Linked DNA regions of Hyalangium ruber. The protein of the gene in region 2 binds, or shares a complex with, the protein of the main gene of each other region. Links are inferred from orthologs where the notes say so. Each region holds a gene or a part of one and is shown on either strand. Other genes may lie near its edges.

Region 1 (5,889 bases), on a different replicon or contig from region 2:
GCCTTGGGCGCCACGGGCGTATCGGACACCTCCAGCGCCTGGCTCGGCAGCGCGCCGAGGAGCGCGACGACGCCGAGAGCCACTGCTCGACTCATGACCGGTTTCTCCTTGAAGACAGCCAGAATCCCAGGGCGGCCAACACCCAGCCGCCCGCGACACCTGCCCCCGCCGCCCCGCACCCGCCCATCTCCTGCCCGTTCGCCTCGACGTAGCGATCCATGAAGCCCCGGGTGAGGATGGGCGTGCCCTCCTTCGACTCGGAGTCCACGCTCTCGTTGTCCGCCTCGTCCAGCGCCCGCGCCGTGAGGCGGTAGGTGACGCCGTTCTCCAGGTTCTCCATGCGGAAGAGCGACTGGTCCACCGACTGCGTCACCGAGCGAGAGCCGCTCCCATCCTGCCGAGAGATGGTCAGCTTCAGCCGGTTGGCGTCACTCGGCGCGTTCACCCGGACCGAGAGCGCCTGATCCAGCGACGCCACGGTGCCAATCGAAGGGGCCGAGGGAGGCTTGGCGTCGTAGACGAGCGACAAGTCATCCTTCTGGAAGGAGTTGTTGCAGCCGGACAGGCCGCTGGAAATCTCGACGGAGGCACACAGCCGGTACTCCTTCTCCGTGTCCGCCGCGGGGCACGAGAGGTCCGGCAGGTTGCTCACCTCGAAGGTGACCGAGCCGGTGCGCCGCGTCAGCAGCTCGTTGGCGGGCACCCGGTAGTTCGTCAGCTCATAGAAGGTGCCGCTGGGCTCGTCCGAGCACGAGGTGCCGGCGACGAGCCAGAACCGGAGCGGCTCGCACACCGCGGACGCATCCCCGTTGAAGGCCCAGTTGACGGTGCGAGTCAGATTGCACGGTTCCTTGGGGACGCGCAGCGAGTCGGTGTTGTTGGAAGTCGTCAGCACCACCGTCTGGCCGAAGGCGGAGGACGCGGCGAGTGTGAGGGCAATCAGCAAGTAACGCATGGACGAAGGCAAACCTAGCAAGTGGGAGGCCAGTGAAAACGGGGGGCAGCCCCCTGCATTCCCCTCGGGAAAGCCCCCCCGAGCGCGCCAAATGGGCAAGGCGGACCCGGGGGCTGTGCCAAATTGTCAGGCGGGGCGCTGGAGCAGCTTGAGGCCGGCCTCTACCAGGTTGAGCGCCGCCCCCCGGCCCGCGTTGTCCACCGCCGCGAAGAGGGTGAGCCACTCGGGTGCCTGCGGAAAGGTGCGCAGGCGCCCGACGTGAACCGTCGGGTCCGCGGTGACGAGCATGGGCATGGGGTAGACCTTCTCGGCCGGTGCATCCAACACTTTGAGGGCCGAGGAAGCCTTGAGCGCGGCGCGGGCCTGCTCCACCGGCACCGCCGCCTTGAGCTGCACGTGCAGGCTCAGCCCGTGGCCGTGGAAGGTGGGCACCTGCACCGCCGTGCCGGCGATGACGGGCGTGTCTCCCCGGGCGCCAAACAGCCGGGCCGCCTCGAGCGTCCAGCCGGCCTCCTCCTCCGTCCACGGGGAGTTGGCCAGGAAGGCCCCCACCTGTGGCACCAGGTTGAAGCCCACCCGGTGCGGGAAGGTCTGCGGCTCCGGCTCGCGCCCCGACAGCAGCCCAGCCGTCTGCTTCTCCAGCTCGCTCACCCCGCCCACCCCCGCCGAGGACACCCCCATCATCGCCGTCACCTGGGCGCGGACGACGCCGAAGGACTTGTGCAGCGGCGCCAGCACCGAGACGAGCGCGGTGCTCACCGCCGAGGGCAGGCTGATGATGCGGCCCTTGAAGGCGGCGCCCAGCACCTCGGGGTTGAAGGAGGGCAGCACCAGCGGCACGTTGCCGTCCGCGCGGAAGGCGGGGCTCACGTCCACCACCCACGCCCCCGCCGCCTGCGCCACCTGCGCCAGGGAGCGGGAGGCGCTCGCGGGGGTGGCCAGCAGCGCCACGCCGACGCCCCGGAAGGCCTCGGGCGTCGTCTTCTCCACCTCCAGCGTGTCCTCGCCGTACTCCAGCTCCAGCGCCTCGGAGCGCTCCGAGGCCAGCGCGCTCACGCGCTCGGAGGCAATGCCCTGGTCGAACAGCGCGGAGAGCACCTCGCGCCCCACCAGCCCCGTGGCCCCCACCACGGCGATTCTCGCGTTCTCGTTCATGGCGCGTCCCTTTATGCCAGCCCGGCCCCGCGCGCGAGCCTCGCGGGAGGACTCAGTCTTCCTTGAGTCGGGCAGTGGGCGCCGGGCCCGGCAGCGGAGGGAACTTCGGGTTGCGCTCCGGCTCGGAGGCGCGCACGTAGTGCGGCTCCAGCGCGAAGAGCGCCTCCAGGGGCTGAGACTCCGGCAGCCGCGCCAGCCGCGCCACCTCCACCGCCGAGGGGAAGGTGGGCCCCTCCAGCAGCCGAGCGGGCGCGACACCCGCCTTCACCAGGGCGGCGCGGTAGTCCCCCAGCGCGGGGCCCAGCGCGAGCGCCTCGGGCTCGGCGGCCATCCTCGCGGCCACCTCCTCGGGGGACATGGCCGTCTCCGGCGCCAAGGCCACCACGCTCTTGCCGCTGCGCCGGTAGGCCCCCAGGTACAAGTCGTCCTTGCGCGCCACCGCGAGGCAGAAGAGCGGCGGGCCCTCGGGCCCCTCCAGCGCCACCGCCGCCAGGGAGGAGGCTCCGGCCACCTTCAACCCCGCCGCGTACGCCAGCGCCTTCACCGTGGCCAGGCCGATGCGCAGCCCCGTGAAGGAGCCCGGCCCCAGCCCCACGGCCAGCCCCTCCAACTGAGAGAGCTTCACCCCGTGCCGGGCGAGCAGCTCGCCCACCACGCCAGGCAGCACCTCGCTCTGCTTGTGCGGCGGCCCGAGCACCACGTGCTCCAGGGCGCGCACGTCCTCGCCCACCCGCTCCACCAGGGCGAGCGACAGCGACAGCGTCGAGGTATCCAGCGCGAGCAGCACGGCCCCTCCTCTACCCCGGCAGCGCCTGGCGCGGGGGAGAAAAGGCGGAGGACGGCTCCTCGCAGCGGTACAGGCGCACCCGCGCCAGCCCCTTCTTCACCATGTCCAGCTTGCGCGCCGCCCCCAGGGACACGTCGATGATGCGCTCGTCCTTGAAGGGGCCTCGGTCGTTGACGCGCACCTGCACCGAGCGCCCGTTCTCCATGTTCACCACCCGCACGCAAGTGCCGAAGCGCAGCTTGCGGTGGGCCGCCGTCATGGCCTCCTGGTCGAACTTCTCGCCGCTCGCCGTCGGCCGGCCGTGCAGGCCCGGGCCGTAGTACGAGGCGAGCCCCTCGCCCAGGTACGTCTTCGAATCCGGCTCCGGCTCGGGCTTGCCCGTGCTCGGATTGGAGGCCCCGGGACGCTCCCGAGGCAGGGGCCGGGAGGCGCGCGAGCTGCAGCCCGCCAGCACTCCAAGCCCCACCACCACCCAGAGCCGCCGCACGCTTGGGCTCACCGGGTGATGTCGTTGAACATCGCCACCAGCATCAGCGCCACCAGCATCGCCAGTCCGATGACGTTGGCCACCTCGCGCACGCGCACGGGGATGGGGCGGCGGCGGATGGCCTCCCACCCGGCGGCCACCAGGTGGAACCCGTCCAGGATGGGGATGGGCAGCAGGTTCATGACGCCCAGGTTGATGGAGATGATGGCCATCAGGTTGAGGAAGTAGTCCCAGCCCAGCTCGCTGCTCCGAGAGGCCATCTGGTACATCATGATGGGCCCGCCCACGGAGCTCAGCGGCACGTCTCGGGTGACGAGCCCGGCGATGGCCTTCACCGTCTGCTTGGTGATGGTGGGGACGATCTTCGCCGACTGCTGCAGCGCCTCGCCCCAGCCCATGTTCACCGTCACCTTCTCGGCGGGAGCGCGCTCGGCGATCCACCCCTGCACGCCCAGGCCCAGCTGCTGCGTCTCCCCCGCCTCGCCCAGCACCTTGAGCTGCGCCATGGCGAGCTGCTCCTTGCGCTCACCCTCCTTGCCCCGCCACGTCAGCTCGAAGGGCTTCTCGGCCAGCCCCGTGAGCTCCACGGCGAACAGCGAGAAGGAGCCCAGCGGCTTGCCATTGAACGCCACGAGCCGATCGCCCGAGCGCAACCCGGCCTTCTCCGCCGGACTGCCCGGCGTCACCGCCGCCAGGTACAGCTCCGCCGTCTCCACCCCGAGCGCCGCGTACCCCTGCTTGTCGGCCTGCTTCTCCACCCGGAGCTTCACCACCTCGGGCACATGGCCCGTCACCGCGCCCGCCTCCACTGGCTTGGAGCGCTGCACCGTCAGCTCCAGCGCGCCCTGGTGCTTGTCCAGCACCTGGTAGAAGGTGGCCTCGTCCGGAACGAGCGTCCCGTTGATGGCGAGAATTCGGTCGAACGTCTTCAGCCCCGCCTGCTCCGCCGCCGAGCCGGGAGGCACGCCCACCACGGGCGAGGGGGAGCTGACCTCCACCCCCATCACCCCGCGCTCGATGGTCTCGATGGGGCTGGACTCCACCCGCTTCATCGGCGTCACCATGATGATGGACTGGTTCTTGTCCCGCTCGACGGTGATGGGGATCGGCCGCTCGAAGCGGTCCACGAACGCGTCGCGCATCTCCTCGTAGGTGCGCACCCGCTCGCCATCCACCGCCACGACGACATCTCCCGGGTGCAGCCCGGCCTTGGCCGCAGGCGAGTCCGGCATGACGTAGCCCAGCCGCGTGGAGACGGCCTGGTGGTCTCCCAGGAAGACGAAGAAGTAGATGATGACGGGGAAGATGAGGTTGAAGGCCGGGCCGGCGATGACGATGGCCATGCGCTTCCAGGGCGGCTGGGCCAGGAAGCCCCGCGAGGCCTCTTCCGGAGCCAGCTCCTCGCCAGGAATGTCCCCTGCCATCTTCACGTAGCCGCCCAGGGGCAGCAGCGCCAACTGGTACTCCGTCTCCCCTTTGGTGAAGCTCAACAGCTTCGGGCCAAACCCCAGGGAGAACTTGAGCACCTTCACCCCGCAGGCCTTCGCCACGAGGAAGTGCCCCAGCTCATGGACCGTAACCAGGACACCGAGCAGGAGCGCGAAGAACCCGAGACTCTGGAACATGGGCGCAACACTAATCGCGCCGACCCGGATGGACAACGCACATCCGTCCACACTGCCCAGCCGAGCACACAGCCGCTACGACAGCAGGCCCCGGACGAACTGCACGTAGAGGAAGACCAGGGGCGCGTTGAAGATCAGCGCGTCGATGCGGTCCAGGATTCCGCCGTGCCCGGGGATGAGCTTGCCCGAGTCCTTCACCCCGTAGGCGCGCTTGAGCATCGACTCGCATAAGTCCCCGATGGGGCCGAAGATGCCGCCCACCACCCCCATCACCACACAGTCGACCACGGTGAAGTGGGGGAAGAAGCCTGCCCGGGCGATGAACATGCCGCCCACCGAGCCCACCATGCCCCCGAAGAAGCCCTCCCACGTCTTGTTCGGGCTCACCTCCACATACAGCTTGTGGCGGCCCAGGAAGCGGCCCGCGAAGTAGGCGGCGGTGTCATTGGCCCAGGTAATCACCAGCGCGCAGATGACCCAGGACAAGCCGTTCTCGAGCAGGCGCACCGCCGACAGGGCCGTGAGCCCCACCGCGCCGTAGAGAAAGCCCGTAATGAGGTGGGCGGCGCGCACGGGCGCCTCGGGCAGCGGCCCGCGGATGAGGTGGTAGGTCCACGCGAAAAAGAAGACGCCCGCGGTGAGCCAGAAGGCCACCTCCCCCACGTGCTCGGGGTTGCGCAGGGGCACCAGGGGCACCAGGCCCGCCAGCACCAGCCCCACCCATGCGGCCGGGGTGAGCTTCTTCATCGTGATGGTGTAGTACTCGCTGGCGCACGCGGCAGCCGCCACGCCCAGCAGCCCCGCGCTGTAGGCGCCGCCCTTCCACAACAGGAAGAGCACGACGGGCAGCAGCACCACCGCCGAGACGATTCGGACGACG
Region 2 (5,802 bases):
CGCCAGGACGTTCTTGGCGTGAGAGTGACGTGCCTCCTGCTCCTTGGCCGAGACCACGGGCTTGTTACGAGCCTTGCGGGCCAGCTCATCGAACGAAGCCTTGGTCTGCTCGGTGGAACGAGTGCGCGAAGCCATGACGGTTCTCCAATGTGAGGGTAGTGCCCGCGGCGGATCAGGCCTGCGAGCGGCGTGAGATTCGAGGCCCCTTCTCTGGCGGCCATGCGAAGAAAGTACCCAACGGGTCTGACATTTTTGGGCTCCGGACAGCACCGGCGAGGGCATCCGCTGGCGGTTATTCGCGGGGCCCTCCATGTGACGCATCAGGGCAGGTGCATGCGGGCCGACCTTTCAGGTAGGGTATCTCCCTCAGGAGAGTCCCTCACGCATGTCTCCGTCCTTGTCCCTTGCTTCGGATCCCAATTTCGAAAGCGGTGCGCTCATCGACCAGTGGCGCGTTATCAAGCGCTTCCGGAGCGGTAGCTACGGCGTGGTGTACCGCGTCGTACGCGCCGAGCAGCCCGAGGCTGGCACCTACGCGCTCAAGCTCGCCCGGAACCCGGAGGATGAGCGCTTCGAGCGGGAGGCGATGCTGCTCTCACGCATCCATCACCCCGCAGTGCCCCAGTTCCATGGGCACGGCCTGTGGAAGGACGTTCTGGGACAGAGCTATCCCTACGTCGTCATGCAGTGGGTGGAGGGCGTTCCGCTCTACGAGTGGGCCGACCAGCGCAGCTTCACCTCCCGACAGGTGCTCCTGGTCCTGGCGCAGGTGGCTCGGGCGCTGGAGGCCACCCACCTGCACGGCGTGCATCGGGATGTGAAGGGCGACAACGTGCTGGTGGGAGAGAATGGGCAGGTCTTCCTCGTGGACTTTGGAGCCTGCTGGTACGCAGGGGCGCGTCCTCTCACGGACTCCGCCATTCCTCCTGGCACCGAGCCCTACCGCAGCCACCAGCTCATCCGCTTCCGCTACCAGTTCCGGCGCCACCTCGAGGCGCACTACCACTACCCTCCGGAGGATGATCTCTATGCGCTGGGGGTGATGGCCTACCGCCTCGTGACAGGCACCTACCCTCCCGCCGGCACGGATCCCGAGTGCTCTGATGATCCGGAGCGGCCTCGTCCCCCGCGCCTCGTGGCTCCACGAGACATGGCCTCCGTGGTGCCTGTTCTGGACAGCCTCATCCTTCAGATGCTTTCCGAGGAGCGCTCCGCGCGCGGAACCGCTGGAGAGTTGGCGCAGTCCCTCAAGAAAGCAGCGGCGAGCGTGGAACCGGAACTGGATCTACCCATCGTCCCAAACTCGTCCACACGGACCACCGAGCGTGCAACCCGGCCGGGGCCTCCGAGTTGGTTCAGGCGCGTCCTGGTACTGCTGTCGAGGTGGCTTGTCCCCTCTGCCGCACTGGCCGCAGTGACGCTGGTCACCGTGTTGTCAGCTCATCTCATGGAAGATCCGCCACAATTGACCTGTGGGGAGCAGCCAGCCAAAGGACGCGCCGGGGAGCCTGTGGGATTGGGAGACACGACCCTGGCATCTGCCGCGCCCTTCATCGCAGACCGTCTTCCCGTGCGCGCAGTGAGCCTCGATATGCCCGACCGCCCGCTGAAAGGTCAGAAGCGCGCCCCGTGCGTGCGCCGGAGAGAGGTGGAGATCAACGGGGGATGCTGGATACAGGTAGGAACCATGGAAGCACCGTGCGAAGCCGACGCCTACGATTGGCAAGGCAAGTGTTACTTGCCTGTGAGCGCTCCCTTGCGACAACCCACCTCCAAGGAGCCGTGATTGAAGACACGAGCGATTGCACTCCTGCTCTTCATGCACGAGCCGCTGAACCCAGCCCACATGTCCGGAGCCCTTGTCACGGGTCCTCCCGGCACTCCTCGCGTGGTCGGCCTCGATATGCCCAGCAGCCCACTCAAGCGCCAGAAGCGGCCACCGTGTGCAAGCCGGGGAGAGATCGAGATCAACGGAGGGTGCTGGGCACGCATCGCGGATATGGAGGCACCATGCGACCCCACCTGGTATGAGTGGAAGGGGCGTTGTTATTGGCCGCTCATTCCCCCTGAGCGTCCGCCTACATCCTAAGGACTCTGAGGAACGGGGCCCAGTGCTCGCTCCAGCGCGGCGAACTCCTCGGCCGAGAGCGTCTCCGCGCGGCGCATCGGGTCGATGCCCGCGGTCTCCAGCGCCTTCGCGAACTGCTCGGGTGAGGCCAGCGTCCGGTCCGACTTGAGCGAGTTGAGCAGCGTCTTGCGCCGCTGAGCGAAAGCCGCCTTCACCACGCGGATGAAGCGCGCACCGTCCACCACCGGAGCGCGCGGTGCCTTCAGCCGCGTCAGCCGCACCACCGCTGAGTCCACCTTGGGTGGCGGGTGGAAGAGCCGCGCATGCAGCGTGAAGAGGTGCTCGATGTCGAAGTAGAGCCCCAGCAACACGGTCAGCAGCCCGTAGTCTCGCGTCCCCGGTTCCGCCGCCAGCCGCTCCACCACTTCCTTCTGCAGTGTGAACACCGCCCGCGACACATGGGCGCGCTGCTCCAGCACCTGGAAGAGGATCGAGCTCGTCAGGTGGTACGGGAGGTTTCCCACCACCGCCACCTCGGGCTCACCGGCCGCCTGCGCGAAGTCCACCGTGGCCGCATTGCCCGACACCACCCGCACACCGGGGATCGCCTCCTTCTCCAGCACGGCGATCATGTCCCGGTCCTTCTCCACCGCCGTGACACGCGCCCCCGTGGCCGACAGGAACCGCGTGAGGTGCCCCAACCCAGGCCCCAGCTCCACCACGGGCTCGCCCTCGCGCAGCGCCAGCGCGTCCGCGATGTTCTGGAGCGCTCGCTCGTCGCCGAGGAAGTTCTGCCCCCAGCTGTACTTCGCGTGCAGCCCGTGACGCTTGAGGATGTCGCGCGGCGATTCCACGTTTCCCTCCCTTACATCCGCCAGGCCGGATCGGCGGCGAGTCGGAAGTCTCCGCGGAGCCCCCGACGCCACGCCTCATACCCCGCCACGGCCACCATCGCCCCATTGTCCGTACACAATCGCACCGGCGGCAGGTAGAGCCGCAGGTTGCGCTCCTGCGCCCGCTCCAGGCTCAGCGAGCGCAGCCGCGAGTTGGCCGCCACGCCCCCGCACAACACCATGCGCTGCAGCCCCAGCCGGCGCGCCGCCGCGACGAACTTCTTCGACAGCGCGTCCGCCACCGCCTCCTGGAAGGAGGCGCACAGGTCCGCCAGCTCCTGGCCCTGCGGAACACCGTTCTTGCGCACGTGGTTCAGCACCGCCGTCTTCAGCCCCGAGAAGGACACGTCGAAGGTGTCCTGCTGCGGCAGCGCACGCGGGAAGTGGATGGCCTCCGGGTTGCCCTTCTGCGCGAGCTGGTCGATGGGCAGCCCCCCTGGGTACGGCAGGCCCAGGATGCGCGCCGTCTTGTCGTAGGCCTCGCCCGCCGCGTCATCCCGAGTGCTTCCCACCAGGCGGTATCGCCCGTAGTCCTGCACCTCGTAGAAGCTGGTGTGCCCCCCCGAGACGACCAGCCCCAGGAACGGCGGCTCGGGCGCATCCTCGAGCAGTCGGATGGCGAGCAGGTGCCCCTCCAGGTGGTTGGCTCCCACGAAGGGCTTGCCCGTCGCCAGGCTCAGCGACTTGGCCACCTGTACGCCCACCAGCAGCGCGCCGATGAGGCCCGGCCCCGAGGTGACGGCGATGAGGTCCACGTCCTCCAGCGTCTTGCCCGCGCGCGTGAGCGCCTCGTGCAGCACCGGCATCACCTGGACGATGTGGTTGCGGCTGGCCAGCTCCGGCACCACCCCACCCCAGCGCCGGTGGATGTCCACTTGCGTGGAGACGACGTCCGAGAGCACCCGCCGGCCATCCTCCACGAGGGCGGCGGCGGTCTCATCACAGCTGGTTTCCAGTCCAAGAACGAGCAAGGCGGTGACCTCTCAGGCCAACAAGGGCCCGAGCCCTCCGCCCCTAGTTGCTGCCCAGCTGCTTCAGCGCGAGGCGAACGTCGGAGGAGAATTTCCCGGAGGGCTCCAGTGCAAGGTACTTCTTATAAGCCTGCACCGCCTGCGCATTCTGCTGGGTCACCTGCAGCGCCATGCCCAGGGCGAACCAGGCCCGGGCGTTGGCCTCCTTGTCCCGGACCACGTCCTGCAGCAGCTTCGCCGCCTCCCGGTAGGCGCTATCGGTCGTGCTGCCCATGACCAGCGAGAAGCCCAGTCCCTCCTTGGCCTCCTCCGAGCCCGGCTTGGCCTTCAGCGCCTTGCGGTAGTTCACCGCGGCGGCCTTGTAGCGTCCGCTCACCACCGCCGTCCTCGCCTGCTTGATGGCGGCGGCGAATACCTCGTCCGGGTCCACCGGCTTGGCGGGGTCGGGGGCCGGCTCGGTGTGCTCCGGGTCTTCCTCGGGCTCCGGCGGCTTCGGCGTCTGGACAACGGTCTCGACGGGCTTGGACGGCTCCGGCGGGCGCGTGGCCAGCGTCCCCGCGTCCGGCGTGGCGCTCGGAGTCGGCGGGGTCGGCTGAGGCGTCACCACCGCCTCGGGCGGCTTGGGCGTCTCGGGAGGCTTCGTGTTCGTGGAGGCCTGCTCCGGCGGCGGAGTCGGCTTCGGATCCGACGCGTCCGAGCCACCGCGCATCGCCACCACCGCGCCGGCGATGACGATCGCCGCGATGCCCACGCCGATATAGAGCCCGGTGCGCTTGGGCCGCACCGCCTCGGCGAGCGCGCGCTCGTCGATGCCCTCCTCCTTCTTGGGCGGCACCGGCTTCTTCTCGGGCTGTTTCTCCGGCTTCTTCTCAGGCTGCTTGGGCACGGGCTTGGGCTCCGGCCCAGGCCGGAGATCCAGCGTGGGCAGAGACGGCTCCTCGCGCTTCTCCACCTTGGGCTCGGGCTTCACAGGCGCCGGCGTCGGCGTCGACGTCGGCTTGGCCGCGGACTCCGGAGCCCCATGGCCCGGGTACGGCGGCAGCGCGAGCTGCGGCGGCGCCGAGGGCTCCACCTCATCCACGCTGAGCGGCTCGGCCACCGGCGTGGGGCCCGTCACCAGCGTCACCTCCGAAGAGGGCGGCGCGGGCGTGGGAGGAGGAACCGGAGGGAACGGATCAGGCCCCACGGCGGCGCCACCGAAGATGGGCGGCTTGGAGGGCGCGCCCGGTCCGGCCGCCCCGACGGACACCGGTGCGACCGCGGGAGGCGCCTCGGGCTGCGACGGAGCGGGCTGCGGCGCCGCGCTGGACGGCGAGTGCCCTCCTCGCGAGGGAGACCAGGAAGGAAGCGGCGCCCACGTGCTCGCCGAGCCCAGGCCATCGGTATCCACCCGGCTCCAGTCCAGCAGCAGGCTGCGCCGCGCGTGCTCCTGGGCGCGGTGCTCGGGCGGAGGCTCCACGAGGAACGAGGAGCCTTCCTGCGCGGGAGGGATCTCCGCGATGGCCGGCACCTCTACCGTGGGAGCATTGTGGCGCTTGGGCTTGGGTTGGAAGACGACGACGTTGGCCGGCTGCGCGGGAGGTCCTCCCGGAGCGCCGGAGCCAGAAACCGGAGCGGGTGACTCGACCGCCGCGGGAGGCGCGGGGGGCGGCTCGACGGGAGGCGGAGGCTTGACCGCGGCGACGGGCGGAGGGGTCGGAATCGAGGCCGTAGCCGCCACGGGCACGGGGCTCGGAATCGGCTCGGCGGCGGGCGGCTCGGCGGGCGCGGGCGGTGGCGGAGGGGCCGCGGCGTGCAGCCACTCCTCGATGCCCGGCTTGCCGCTCTGGATGGGCTCCTGCGAGACGTTGCCCAGCTCGCGGATGAGTCC
Region 3 (5,926 bases), on a different replicon or contig from region 2:
GGGCACCTTCGAGACGTTCGCGCAGGCGGGGCGCATGCACTTCGGCTCGGCGGACCTGTCCGGGCGGCTGGTGCTCTCCGGAGGCCTGGGCGGCATGGGCGGGGCGCAGCCGCTGGCCGCCACCATGAACAACGCCGTGTTCCTGGGGGTGGAGATCGACCCGACGCGCGCGCGCCGCCGCGTGGAGACGCGCTACCTGGACGTCGTGGCGGGCAGCCTGGACGAGGCGCTGGCGCTGGTGAAGGAGGCGCAGCAGAAGCGCGTGGGCCGCTCCATCGCCGTCATCGGCAACGCGGCCACGGTGTTCCGCGAGCTGTACCGGCGCGGCGTCAAGCCGGACCTGGTGACGGACCAGACGAGCGCGCACGATCCGCTCAACGGCTACATCCCCGCGGACCTGTCGCTGGAGGCGGCCGCCGAGCTGCGCCAGCGCAACCCCGAGGAGTACGTGCGCCGGGCGCGGGAGACGATGGCCGTCCACGTGCAGGCGATGCTGGACTTCCAGGCGGCCGGCAGCCACGTGTTCGACTACGGCAACAACCTGCGCGGGCAGGCGCAGCTGGGCGGCAAGGAGAACGCCTTCGAGTTCCCGGGCTTCGTGCCAGCGTACATCCGCCCCATGTTCTGCGAGGGCCTGGGGCCCTTCCGCTGGGTGGCGCTGTCGGGAGACGCCGAGGACATCCGCCGCACGGACCGGGCGGTGCTGGAGCTGTTCCCGGAGAAGGAGTCGCTGCGGCGGTGGATCGAGATGGCGCAGCAGCGCGTGGCCTTCCAGGGCCTGCCGGCGCGCATCTGCTGGCTGGGCTACGGCGAGCGCGCCAAGGCAGGGCTGGCCTTCAACGAGCTGGTGCGCAAGGGCGAGGTGAAGGCGCCCATCGTCATCGGACGAGACCACCTGGACTGCGGCTCGGTGGCCTCGCCCAACCGCGAGACGGAGGCCATGAAGGACGGCTCGGACGCGGTGGCGGACTGGCCCATCCTCAACGCGCTGGTGAACGCGGTGAACGGGGCCTCGTGGGTCTCGTTCCACCACGGCGGCGGCGTGGGCATGGGCTACTCGCTGCACGCCGGGCAGGTCATCGTGGCGGACGGCACGCCCGAGGCGGCGCGGCGCATCGAGCGCGTGCTCACCTCGGATCCGGGCATGGGGGTGCTGCGGCACGTGGACGCGGGCTACTCGGAGGCCATCGACGTGGCCCACCAGCGCGGGGTGAAGATCCCCGGCGTCACCGTGTGAGGCACGCCGTGCGGACGCGATCTCCGAGACAGGGACTGGCGCTCGCGGCGGCCGCGGCGCTGGCGGGGCTGGTCGGCTGCGCGCCCACCACCGTGAGCCCCATGGTGATGCGGTTGGGGCCTGGGCCCTCGAGCGGCAGCTCCGTCCATGGAGGCATCCGCAGCGGGCCACGACTGTCGGCCCCGGTCGCCGCGCGCACCGGCTCCGACAACTCCGGAGTGCCCTTTGGCGGAGACCAGGCCAGCTTCTCGACGCGGCAGTGGTCGATGGCCTACGACTTCGCCGTCACCCGGCACTTCAACGAGAAGCTCTCCATGCACCTGGGGGTGAATGGAGAGATCTACTACCCGCTGCCGCTGCCGGGCTATGGCGTGTACGGGGGTCTGTCGACCTGGTACGGCACGGAGCAGTTGGGCATCGCCCCCGCGGTCGTGGTGCGGGGGGCCACGGACTTCGGCATCGAGACCCGGGGCGGGCCCGGGAGCATCCTCGGCGCCGAGGCCTCCAGCGCCCTCTACTTCTGCCCGGAGCCGCGGGTCGCCCTGGGACTGGTGCCCTTCTTCGGCGTGCATCAGGTCTTCAACGAGGCGGAGAGCAACACCGCGCTGTACTACGGAGGCGCCTTGGTGTTTCAGATCCCGCTGGGCAAGGTGGACAAGATCGAGTTCTCCGGAGGCTTCGGCCGGGCGAACGTGCTGAGCGAGGCGAGCTGGAACGTCCCCATCGTCGGGGCGCGGTGGGGGCGCTGAGCATGGAGCCGCTGGCGCTGCTCGTCCGCAACACCTCCGAGGTGCTCACCCTGGAGGGCACGCACCGCGAGCCCGCCGAACAGGCGCTCACCGCCCGCCCGCGTGCCTGCGTGGGGGTGCGCGGGGGCCGCGTGGCCTGGGTGGGCCGCGAGGAGGAGCTGCCCCCCGGCGCCGTGGACTCGGGCACCGAGGTGCTGGATGCCCAGGGGTGCATGGTGGGCCCGGGCTTCGTGGATCCGCACACGCACCTGGTCTTCGCGGGCGAGCGCTCCACCGAGTTCGACCTGCGCTGCCAGGGCGCCACCTATCTCGAGATCGCCCAGGCGGGCGGCGGCATCCTCAGCACCGTGCGCGCCACGCGCGCGGCGAGCCAGGAGGAGCTGGTGCGCCTCGCCCTGCCCCGCCTCCAGCGCCTGCTGGAGTACGGCGTCACGACGGCGGAGGTGAAGAGCGGCTACGGGCTCGACGTGGAGAACGAGCTGAAGATGCTGCGCGCGGTGCGCCAGCTCTCGACGCTCTCGCCGGTGGAGCTGGTGCCCACGCTGCTGTGCGCCCACGCGGTGCCGGAGGAGTACAAGGGCCGCCGCGAGGAGTACGTGGAGCTGTGCGTTCGCGAAATCCTTCCCGCCGTGGCGAAGGAGGGCCTGGCGCGCTTCTGCGACATCTTCGTCGAGCAGAGCGCCTTCACCCCGGACGAAGCCCGCCGGCTGCTCATCGCCGCGAAGGCGCTGGGCTTGCGGCCGCGCCTGCACGGAGATCAGCTCACCTCGGGCGGAGGCGCCGAGCTGGCCGCCGAGCTGGGGGCCGCCACCGTGGACCACCTGGAGCAGGTGAGCGAGGCGGGTATCCGTGCGCTGGCCACAGCGGACGTCACCGCCGTCCTGGTGCCTACCTCCACCCTCTTCCTGCGCATGCGCCCCTACGCGCCCGGCCGGAAGCTGCGCGAGGCGGGGGTCAACGTCGCTTTGGGCACCAACGTCAATCCTGGTTCGGCGATGACGGAGAACCTTCCCCTGGCGCTGGGGCTCGCCTGCCTGGAGAACGGGCTGACGGCGGCCGAGGCGTACTGGGCGGCCACCCGAGGCGCCGCGCTGGCGCTGGGCCTGGCCTCTCACGGTCGGCTGGCGGTGGGAGACATTGCCGACCTGGTTGTCTTTTCGTGTTCAAACTACCGGCACCTGCCCTACCACCTCGGAGTGAACCACGCTCGGACGGTGTTGAAAGCAGGCCGTGTTGTCATTCGAGACGGAGTGACACACTGTACTTGAGGGGGGGACCCTCCTTCTTGACAGTTCAGCCCAGGCGGGAGGACATAAAGCCTCTCGTCGGGGCCGGCCGTTATTATTCCGTCGTTCGAGCGCTATGTGCCGCCTGTTTGGATTTCGTTCCTCAGTTCCCGCTGCTGTCCATCCCGCCCTGGTGACGGAGAAGAACTCTCTTGTCATCCAGTCGCGTGAGCACAAGGACGGCTGGGGAATCGCCGCGTATGGAGTCGAGCAGCGCCCCCTCACCGCGCACGGGGTGGGCCCGGCCCACAGCGACCCGGACTTCCACCGGGTGAGCAGCCTGGTGTCTTCCCACACGGTGGTCGCGCACGTCCGGCAGGCCTCCGTGGGAGCCGTCGAGCTGCGCAACTCGCACCCCTTCCTGCTGGGCCGCTGGTCCTTCGTCCACAACGGCACGCTGAAGGACTTCGAGCGGCATCGCTCCTCGGTGGAGGCGCTCATCCGGCCGGATCTGCGCACGAACATTCGCGGGACGACGGACTCGGAGCGCTGCTTCCACATCTTCCTCACCCGGCTGTCGGCGCGCGGGAACGTGGACGACTCGGTGCGGCTGGAGGACGTGGCCAGCGCGCTGGCGGAGACGATGGGGCTGGTGGCCGCCCTCACGGACGAGCCGGGCAAGGATCGCTCGGCGATGAACTTCCTGGTGACCAATGGCGAGGTGATGGTGGCCACGCGGCGGCACCGCACGCTCTACATCTCCGACGGTCGCCGCTCGTCGACCTGCACGACTTCGGCGCCGATCCGGCACGGCACGCAGCTCAACCAGCTGCTCATCGCCAGCGAGGTGCTGTGCGGCAACCAGACCGCGTGGAACGAGGTCTCCGAGGAGGAGGTCATCGGCGTGGACGGCAAGCTCGTGCTTCACCGCTGGCGCCTGTCGGATCTCGCGGTGGTGGGCTAGCGCCCTTCCGGCTCACGCGAGCCAAGCGGTGAGCAGCTCCGCGGGCCTGGGTCCAAAGGCCTCGGCGTGCAGCTCTCGCGCGTCTTCTCCCGAGGGGCGCAGGGTGATGCGCAGGTACTCGCGCGGCGCCGCCTCGGGGATCCGGTCCAGCCATTCGACCAGCACCGCGCTCTCGCCTCCGAGCAGATCGAGGAAGCCGGTGGCGTACAGCTCGTCATAGTCCGCGATGCGGTAGAGGTCCGCGTGGTGCAGCGGAATGCGCCCGTTGTACGGGTAGACGATGGCGAAGGTGGGGCTGGCCACCTCGGAGCGTGGCACCTGGGCTCCCTGGGCCACCCCGCGCACCAGGTGCGTCTTGCCCGCGCCCAGGTCGCCAATGAGCCCGACGAAGTCCCCCGGCTGGAGCAGCTCGCCCAGCCTCACGCCAAGGCGGTGCGTCTCCTCGGGAGACTCCGAGCGCACGGTGCGCGTCAGGGTCGGCGCGCTCATCGGTCCCACCGCGTCCAGACGTCACAGAGGCCCTTGATGAGATCGGTGGCGATGAGCCCCACCTTCCCGCGCTTGCCCGCCGCGAGGTCTCCCGCGAGGCCGTGGACGTAGACCGCCGCCCAGATGGCATCGGGCACCTGGAAGCCCTGGGCGAGGAACGCGCCGCAGATGCCCGAGAGCACATCTCCCGTGCCTCCGGTGGCCATGCCGGGGTTTCCGGTGGGGTTGATGTAGAGGTCCCCGTCCGCACTCACGGTGAGGGTCCGCGTGCCCTTGAGGACGAGCGTCACCCCGTGCTCCATCGCGAACTCCCGGGCCAACTCCAGGCGGTGGGCCTGGACCTCTTTGGTGGAGCGCCCCGTGAGCCGGGCCATCTCGCCCGGGTGCGGCGTGAGCACGACTTGCCGCTTCGCGCCACGCAAGGCGCTCAGGTCCGTGGCCACGGCGTTGAGCGCGTCCGCATCGAGCACCACGGGCGCCTCCACGCGCGCGAGCAGTTCGGCGATGAGCTTGCCCGTCTCCGGCCCTCGGGGGATGCCCGGGCCGATGACCAGCGCATCCTTGCCCTCGGCCGCGGCCAGCAGGGGCTCCAGGTCCGCGAGGCCCAGGGGCCCCGAGGCCTCCAGCGGAATCCCCATCAGCTCGGGCGCGAAGGACAGGACGGTGTCGACCACCTCCGCGCGGGTGGCCACGGAGACGAGCCCCGCCCCCGAGCGCAGAGCCGAACGGGCCGCCATGGCCGCGGCGCCCGTCTTGCCCCGGCTGCCCGCCACCACCAGCACGTGCCCGTACGTCCCCTTGTGGGAATCCGCACGACGAGGGGGTAGCACGCCACGGGCGTCCGCCTCCTCCACGAGCCTCGGCACCAGCCCGGTGAGGGCATGCAACGTCGCGGGAGAAAGACCGATGTCCACGCGCCGCAGCTCGCCACAGCGAGAGGCGCCCGGCTCCAGCACCTGTCCCCGCTTCAGCAGCCCAAAGGAGACGGTGACGTCTGCCTCCACACACGGCGTGAAGGCCTCACCGGTATCACTCTGAAGCCCGGAAGGGACATCGGCGGCCACCACCTTCGCCCCCGCCGCCCGCCACCCGTCGATGCGATGGATGGCATCCGCGAACTCCCCGGCGGGCGCCCGGCTGAGCCCCGTGCCGAAGAGGGCATCCACCACCACGTCCCCTCTCCCCAGCGTCGGCAGCGCCTCCAAGCCCTGCGCGGTGAAGCCATCGGCCTCGAGCGCTCGCAGGTTGCGCTTCGCCTCGG

Evidence for each region.
Region 1: the proteins of tsaD (region 2) and tsaB are in contact, whole or in part, in a solved structure (PDB 4WQ4), measured with the Escherichia coli proteins. The link is inferred for Hyalangium ruber from one-to-one orthologs.
Region 3: the proteins of tsaD (region 2) and tsaE are in contact, whole or in part, in a crystal structure (PDB 6N9A), measured with the Thermotoga maritima proteins. The link is inferred for Hyalangium ruber from one-to-one orthologs. Residues at the interface, in WP_004082750.1 of Thermotoga maritima: Cys10, Asp11, Arg49, His50, Leu82, Gly84, Gly135, Gly136, Glu154, Thr155, Leu156, Asp157, Asp158, Ser159, Glu162, Asp165, Lys166, Arg169, Leu170, Tyr175, Lys213, Thr214, Leu217, Tyr218, Gln221, Arg222, Asn324; in WP_004082108.1 of Thermotoga maritima: Leu37, Gly38, Lys46, Lys57, Val59, Lys60, Ser61, Thr63, Phe64, Thr65, Leu66, Met67, Val69, Pro71, Tyr82, Arg83, Leu84, Asp86, Asp88, Phe89, Asp93, Ile128, Asp130, Glu131, Arg134.

What each region holds. Positions count from the first base shown.
Region 1 is NZ_JAXIVS010000001.1:775,089-780,977, forward strand. What follows is about bases 1,031-3,992. They hold tsaB (tRNA (adenosine(37)-N6)-threonylcarbamoyltransferase complex dimerization subunit type 1 TsaB), read right to left. Parts: upstream 2,898-3,992; coding sequence 2,163-2,897; downstream 1,031-2,162. Other genes in these bases: SYV04_RS03155 (aspartate-semialdehyde dehydrogenase), read right to left, coding at 1,082-2,110; SYV04_RS03165 (septal ring lytic transglycosylase RlpA family protein), read right to left, coding at 2,908-3,384; rseP (RIP metalloprotease RseP), read right to left, coding at 3,393-3,992. Also shown: SYV04_RS03145 (MXAN_2562 family outer membrane beta-barrel protein), read right to left, coding at 1-95; SYV04_RS03150 (MXAN_2561 family MXYO-CTERM-anchored protein), read right to left, coding at 92-955; more of rseP, read right to left, coding at 3,993-5,009; SYV04_RS03175 (phosphatidate cytidylyltransferase), read right to left, coding at 5,085-5,889. UniProt on the Escherichia coli protein: Required for the formation of a threonylcarbamoyl group on adenosine at position 37 (t(6)A37) in tRNAs that read codons beginning with adenine.
Region 2 is NZ_JAXIVS010000006.1:501,406-507,207, reverse strand. What follows is about bases 1,934-4,808. They hold tsaD (tRNA (adenosine(37)-N6)-threonylcarbamoyltransferase complex transferase subunit TsaD), read right to left. Parts: upstream 3,933-4,808; coding sequence 2,934-3,932; downstream 1,934-2,933. Other genes in these bases: SYV04_RS20135 (response regulator), read right to left, coding at 3,976-4,808; rsmA (16S rRNA (adenine(1518)-N(6)/adenine(1519)-N(6))-dimethyltransferase RsmA), read right to left, coding at 2,086-2,922. Also shown: SYV04_RS20155 (coiled-coil domain-containing protein), read right to left, coding at 1-135; SYV04_RS20150 (serine/threonine protein kinase), read left to right, coding at 386-1,786; more of SYV04_RS20135, read right to left, coding at 4,809-5,802.
Region 3 is NZ_JAXIVS010000005.1:585,002-590,927, forward strand. What follows is about bases 2,928-5,926. They hold tsaE (tRNA (adenosine(37)-N6)-threonylcarbamoyltransferase complex ATPase subunit type 1 TsaE), read right to left. Parts: upstream 4,666-5,926; coding sequence 4,189-4,665; downstream 2,928-4,188. Other genes in these bases: hutI (imidazolonepropionase), read left to right, coding at 2,928-3,254; SYV04_RS17930 (class II glutamine amidotransferase), read left to right, coding at 3,349-4,176; SYV04_RS17940 (NAD(P)H-hydrate dehydratase), read right to left, coding at 4,662-5,926. Outside these bases: hutU (urocanate hydratase), read left to right, coding at 1-1,237; SYV04_RS17920 (hypothetical protein), read left to right, coding at 1,246-1,986; more of hutI, read left to right, coding at 1,989-2,927. UniProt on the Escherichia coli protein: Required for the formation of a threonylcarbamoyl group on adenosine at position 37 (t(6)A37) in tRNAs that read codons beginning with adenine.